2 regions of the Paraliobacillus zengyii genome follow, and region 1 is predicted to be linked to the other one. Evidence: riboswitches for the same ligand, from Rfam matches in the RefSeq annotation. Region 1 holds a riboswitch; the other holds the start of a gene.
What was found. Region 1 has a riboswitch for glycine ahead of DM447_RS03435 (ACT domain-containing protein). Riboswitches for the same ligand answer to the same signal wherever they lie in the genome.
Positions count from the first base shown of each region.

Region 1 (3,433 bases):
CTGCTATGATTGCTGACAATGTTTCTGGTGTTACATCTCCAGTAAGTGCAATCATATCAAGGCCTACGGAACAGACACATGTCATCGCCTCTAATTTAGAAAGACTAAGGGAATTATTCTCAATTCCACGAATCATACCGTTATCCTCACTAACAGGAATAAATGCACCGCTTAATCCACCGACATAAGAACTTGCCATTGCTCCACCTTTTTTAACTGCATCATTCATTAATGCTAAAGCCGCTATTGTTCCATGTGTACCAACACTTTCTAAACCAATTTCTTCTAAAATTTCAGCTACACTATCGTTTGTAGCATTTGTAGGTGCTAATGAAAGATCCATAATACCAAATGGTACATTTAGTCGCTCGGCAACAACACGTCCTAACAATTCACCAGCTCTTGTAATTTTAAATGCTGTCTTTTTGATGATGTCGGCAACTTCACCAAGATCAGCATTTGGAAACCGTTTCAATGCATTTAAAACAACGCCAGGACCACTTACCCCTACACTTAATACCGCTTCACCTTCACCGGCGCCATGAAATGCTCCAGCCATGAATGGATTATCTTCAACTGGATTACAGAAAACAACGAGCTTCGCACAACCGATACTACTATTGTCTTTTGTTAATTCAGCAGTTTCTTTAATGATTGTACCCATTTGTTTAACAGCATCCATATTAATACCTGTTCGAGTTGTTGCGATGGATATGGAGGCACAAACACGTTCTGTCACACTAAGTGCTCTAGGAAGTGCATCAAGCAGTGTCTGATCGCCTTTACTAATGCCTTTATGTACTAAAGCAGAATACCCACCAATGAAATCGACACCCAATTTTTTGGCTGCTTTATCGAGCGTTTGCGCTAATTCAACTGCTTGATCAACAGTTGCTTTTCCTAAAATTTCAGCTACAGGTGTAATAGCTATTCGCTTATTAATAATTGGAATACCATATTCTTTTTCTACTTGCTCTGCAATCGGTTTTAGTTGATCCGCATATGAAGTGATCTTATCATATACATTTTGTTTTACTTTTTCAAAGTCTGAATCAGCACAATCTCTCAGGCTAATCCCCATTGTAACGGTTCTAATATCAAGACTTTCCATTTGTACCATCCGAATTGTTTCTTGGATTTCCGTAAAAGCTATTGCCATTATATTGTCACACTCCTTTAGATCCGATGCATTGCTTGAAACACGTCTTCAAGCTGTATGCTAATAGTTAATCCTAATTCTTTTTCAATTTCTTTAAATTGTTGAAGTAGTGCATCTAAATCTTCTCCACTTTCAATTTCTACTAGCATCATCATGGTGAAAAAATCCTGTAAGATTGTTTGGCTTATATCTAGTACATTCATTTTGTTTTCTGCTAATACATTTGTCACTTTTGCAATGATTCCTACTTGATCTTTCCCGATTACACTTACTACTGCACGCTTTTTCATGCAAATCACCTCACTATATAATTTAGAGTTATTTCTATAACCAATTAAAAAAGATTGGAATCTTTCTCCAATCTCAGTGATAATAACAGTAAACATAAAGGTTATGTCTAGTTTCTTCTGTCCTGTTGCCTGAGATTGTGAATCCTTCGGCGTCGTTTAAAAACGATCTCTCCAGAAGCTGCTCCTATTATAGTGTTACCCATAATAATCACTGCGATTATAAAATAAATAGATAAACAGATCGTACCAGTTTAGAACGTGGTCGTCAATATAATCTAAAGAAATTGGAAAGGGGTACCTTTCAGTTGAAAGGTACCCCTAGAATAACTTGCCATTTTCACAAGTAAAAATTTTATTTAATTTCTATTTATCTCATTAAATTGCCGCGGTATCTCCACCTGGAAGTTTTTACTAACCTAAACGATGTAAGCCCTACCTCTCCTACATCCTTACGACTCCAAAGTCGATCCAGTGTGAATAAGTCTTGCTAATTGTATATGGTTCCTTCATACACTTTCAAAAAACATTGGCAGATGCCATAATTTTAACTTGCTTCATTTTAAATTGCTTGGCTAAGCTCTAGAAAATATTTTATTACAAAAGCGTTGATTTGTCAAGTTGGTAGCTTTTTAAATAAGGTTTTGATTCCATTAGTAAGTTATGCACATAGTTATTTTGTAATTAAATTGATGTATTAATAGAATTTTTCAAAAAATTCAATTGCAAGATAAGCTAGCTTGTTATAAGTTTATAGAGGGAGTGAAATAATCCTTTAGATAACTAGTACGGCAGAGTTGCAAGGTAAAGAATTTCAACGTATGATAGAAAGAGGATTTTTAATTAAAAAAGGAGCGAAAATACTATGGTAAAACAACAATTCGGAGTAATCGGTTTAGCTGTAATGGGGAAAAATGTTGCCATGAATGTGGAGAGTAGAGGATATTCTTTATCTGTATATAACAGAACATTCCAAAAAACAGAAGACTTTTTGAAAAATGAAGCAGAAGGAAAAAACTTCTTTGGTGCAAAATCAATTGAAGAATTTGTTGATTCATTAGAAAAGCCTCGTAAGATCTTACTTATGGTTCAAGCAGGTGCTGCTACTGATGCAACAATAGAAACATTGAAACCTCTTCTTGATAAAGGTGATATCTTAATTGATGGTGGAAATACCTTCTTCAAAGATACAATTAGAAGAAATAAAGAATTAGATCAATCAGGTATTCACTTTATTGGTACAGGTGTATCTGGTGGAGAAGAGGGTGCACTTAAAGGACCTTCTATTATGCCAGGTGGTCAAAAAGAAGCGTATGATCTTGTTTCTCCTATCTTAGAGGCTATTTCAGCTAAAGTAGACGGCGAACCTTGTGTCACTTATATTGGGCCAAACGGAGCAGGTCATTATGTTAAAATGGTACATAATGGTATTGAATATGGAGATATGCAATTAATCGGTGAGGCGTACTTCATGCTGAAGAATATTCTTGGTTATGATGCTGATCAATTACACAAGGTGTTCGCTGAATGGAATAAAGGGGAATTAGACAGTTATTTAATTGAAATAACGGCAGATATTTTCACGAAAAAAGACGATGAAACAGGTAAGCCAATGGTTGATATGATTCTTGATACTGCAGGTCAAAAAGGTACAGGTAAATGGACTAGTCAGAGTTCGTTAGACTTAGGTGTTCCATTACCAGTTATAACAGAATCTGTATTTGCTCGGTTCATCTCTGCTATGAAAGATGAACGTGTGAAAGCAAGCAAAATATTAAGTGGCCCTTCAGCTCAGGATGCACCTTATGAAGGTGATAAGGATGAGTTAGTAGAAGCAATTCGTAAAGCACTTTATATGAGTAAAATTGTTTCATATGCGCAAGGTTTCGCACAAATGCGTGCAGCATCAGATGAGAATGATTGGAACTTACGTTATGGTGATATAGCGATGATCTTCCGTGGTGGCTGTATTATTAGAGCGCAGTTC
Region 1 covers NZ_CP029797.1:689,422-692,854, forward strand. Annotated here, with positions in the region: gene DM447_RS03430 (PFL family protein) at 1-1,159, opposite strand, end outside; gene DM447_RS03435 (ACT domain-containing protein) at 1,177-1,449, opposite strand; glycine riboswitch at 1,557-1,634, opposite strand; gene gndA (NADP-dependent phosphogluconate dehydrogenase) at 2,312-3,433, shown strand, end outside.

Region 2 (3,433 bases), 1.5 Mb from region 1:
TCCAATCTTTTTTGCCTCGTTTAAATCCACCTCTAAATGGTACAGAGGTAATATTGTTTTGTTGTAAAAACCATTGTAAATAAACTTGCGTGGCTCTGTATTCGGTAAATATAATGCATTTTTCGTCCGATTGTTTTATTAATTCCACCACTTTAATTGCTTTCGAGTGGTTTGGTAACTCTCCTAGTTTACCTAAAAACTCTTTGTATTCATTTGCATATATACCCGCATTATCATTCTCTAAGTTTTTCTTAATCGAAAGAAAGCAAGCTTCACGTGAAGAACATAATTCACGTAAATAAGTAATTGCTGAAAAATGCGGTGCTTCTATTGTGATTTTTTTTAATTGTTCATATGCTTGCATTTCTTCATCTGTAAATTCAATTTGAATCGTTTCCACTTTTCGTTTTGTCCAATCAATGCCAGTTTCTAGTCTAAGGTTACGCACCATTACTTTTTGAACAAGTTTTTTCAAGTGTATATCTTGATCAAGATTTTTAATGTTTTTACCGAATTTTTCTGCAAATGTTTGGTAATCTCCTAGAAAGCCAGGTTTTAATATGGAAACGAGATTAAAAATATCACTTAACTTATTTTGAATAGGAGTAGCAGTTAATAACAAACAATATTTTTTCTGTAGAGATCGAATAAATTGATAATTCTTTGTTTGATGATTCTTTAATTTATGTGCTTCATCTACTAAAACAAAGTCGTATTTTTGTTGTAGAATAATCTCTCGATGTGGATCTCTTTTTGCTGTATCTATTGAAGTAATTATAATGTTGTCTTGGTCCCATATTGGGCGTTTTCTAGTTGTTACAACTGGAATATAAAACTTTTGCGTTAATTCTAATGCCCATTGATTAACTAGCGATGCAGGGACGAGAATTAGTGCTTTTTTTACTAACCCACGCATCATATATTCTTTTAAGACTAATCCAGCTTCAATCGTTTTTCCTAAGCCTACTTCATCAGCTAAAATAGCTCTACCATTCATTTCTTCTACTACTTGCTCAGCACAAGATAATTGATGTGATAAAAAAGTAACATGTGGTAATAATCTAGGTGCTTGTAATCCAGAAAAGTCATGGGTTAAAGTTGTTAAAGTAGCTTGATAAGATAAATCGAACAATTCCCATGAGCTAAATGGACCGTCTGCATTTACTTTTTCTTCTAAACTCTCGATAAATTTCGGATCTCTTTTTAATTCAATTTCCACGAAAGTCCACCTTCCGAACTATTTTTGATTTTTTTCTGTTTTCATTCGCCATTAATCTAAAATCATGCTATAATTATGTTGATTTCAAGTAAAAAAACAATGTAAATTCTAGTATGTCCAAATTTAATAATTTTACAAGCGAATGAAGATAATAGGAGAGATCACTATAATGTGACGCCGAAGGAGCAAGTATGTAATACGAATCTCTCAGGCAAAAAAGACTTTTATCTGACGCAACTCTGGAGAATGTTTATCAATGAATAAACTACCCAAGAAGCAAGTCCATTGAAAAGATGGATGAATCTTTCTGGTACAAGGACAGGGAAATTATCATAAATATGATAATTTCACCTGTCTTTTTATTTGACTAATTTAAGTTTGAGAGGGGTTTTGAGTAAATGGAAGAATTGAAGAAAACACCATTATTCTCCGAGTATGAAAAATTCAATGCTAAAACAATTGATTTTGGTGGATGGGCATTACCAGTCTATTTTACTGGTATCAAAAATGAACATCATGTAACAAGAAATAAAGTCGGTTTGTTTGATGTATCACATATGGGAGAAATACTTGTAGAAGGAAAAGAAGCAGAAGCTTTCTTGCAAAAGATGCTTACAAATGATCTGTCAAATCTTAGCTCAAATCATGCGCAATACACAATTATGTGTTATCCAGATGGTGGAACTGTGGATGACCTAATTGTTTATCAGTTAGCTAATGAGAAGTATTTATTAGTAGTGAATGCTGCTAATATAATAAAAGATTTTAACTGGTTAATGAAACATAAAGTGGAGCAGGTAACGATCACGAATCAATCAGAAAAATTCGTTCAATTAGCTATACAAGGGCCAAAGGCTGAACAAGTGTTGCAAAAAGTAATTGATAAGAAATTAGCTAATATTAAGTTTTTTGAATTTTCACAAGATGTATCTTTTAATGGATTAGATGACAAAGCACTGATCGCGCGAACAGGTTACACGGGTGAAGATGGTTTTGAAATATATATTGCAGTGAATAGTGGTGTAGCACTATGGAAAACAATCATCGAGGCAGGTAAAGACGAAGGGATTCAACCGATTGGTCTTGGCGCAAGAGATACATTAAGGTTTGAGGCTAATTTAGCATTGTATGGTCAAGAACTGAGCTCAACTATTTCACCAATTGAAGCAGGACTAGGGTTTGCGGTTAAAACAAATAAAAAAAATGATTTTATAGGTAAAAAGTTATTACTACACCAAAAAAAAGAGGGTCCACAACGTAAATTGGTAGGGATAGAAATGGTCGGAAAAGGGATACCGCGTCATGGTTACTCAGTTATGAATCAAGAGGAAGAAATAGGATTTATTACGAGCGGAACACAATCACCAACTTTAAATAAAAATATTGGTTTAGCACTAATAGCAGCAGATTATGCAATAGAAGGAAGTCTCGTAAATGTACAAATTAGAAAAAAGCAAGTCCAAGCTAAAGTAATTGCTACACCGTTTTATAGAAGGGGATAAGGGGGAGAAAAAATGGAGTTTCGCTACTTACCAATGACACAAGAGGATAAAAAGGAAATGTTAGACACTGTTGGTGTATCTACTACAGATGAGCTATTTGAGGATATACCTAATGAATTACGTTTACAGAAAGAATTACAGTTAAAAAAGCCAGCAAATGAATCGCAATTAATGCAGGAGTTAACTGCTCTAGCAAAGAAAAATGTGAACACGAAGACACATACATCCTTTTTAGGTGCAGGTGTTTATGATCACTACATTCCATCAGTAGTTGATCATATAATCTCTAGATCAGAATTTTACACTGCTTACACACCTTATCAACCTGAAATTTCACAAGGCGAATTGCAGGCTATTTTTGAATTTCAAACGATGATCTGTGAATTAACTGGTATGGATGTAGCAAATTCCTCGATGTACGATGGACCAACTGCATTAGCGGAATCAACCAATCTTAGTGTTGCACAAACAAAGAGAAAAAAAGTACTTGTTTCTAAAACAGTCCATCCTGAATCTAGAGCAATAATTGAAACGTATGGAAAAGGTCAATGTATTGAAATTATAGAAATACCTGAAAAAGATGGATTAACTGATTTAGGTATGCTTGAGACGTTAGTAGATGAAACGGTAGCAAGTGTTGTTATTCAGTATCCAAACTTTTTTGGTCAAATAGAGCCACTAGCTACTATAAGACAAGTGATGAATAATAGTA
Region 2 covers NZ_CP029797.1:2,200,269-2,203,701, reverse strand. Annotated here, with positions in the region: gene DM447_RS11185 (DEAD/DEAH box helicase) at 1-1,219, opposite strand, end outside; glycine riboswitch at 1,362-1,453, shown strand; gene gcvT (glycine cleavage system aminomethyltransferase GcvT) at 1,618-2,721, shown strand; gene gcvPA (aminomethyl-transferring glycine dehydrogenase subunit GcvPA) at 2,734-3,433, shown strand, end outside.
Region 2: linked by a shared signal. The riboswitch ahead of gcvT (glycine cleavage system aminomethyltransferase GcvT) and the one ahead of DM447_RS03435 (ACT domain-containing protein) in region 1 are both predicted to bind glycine.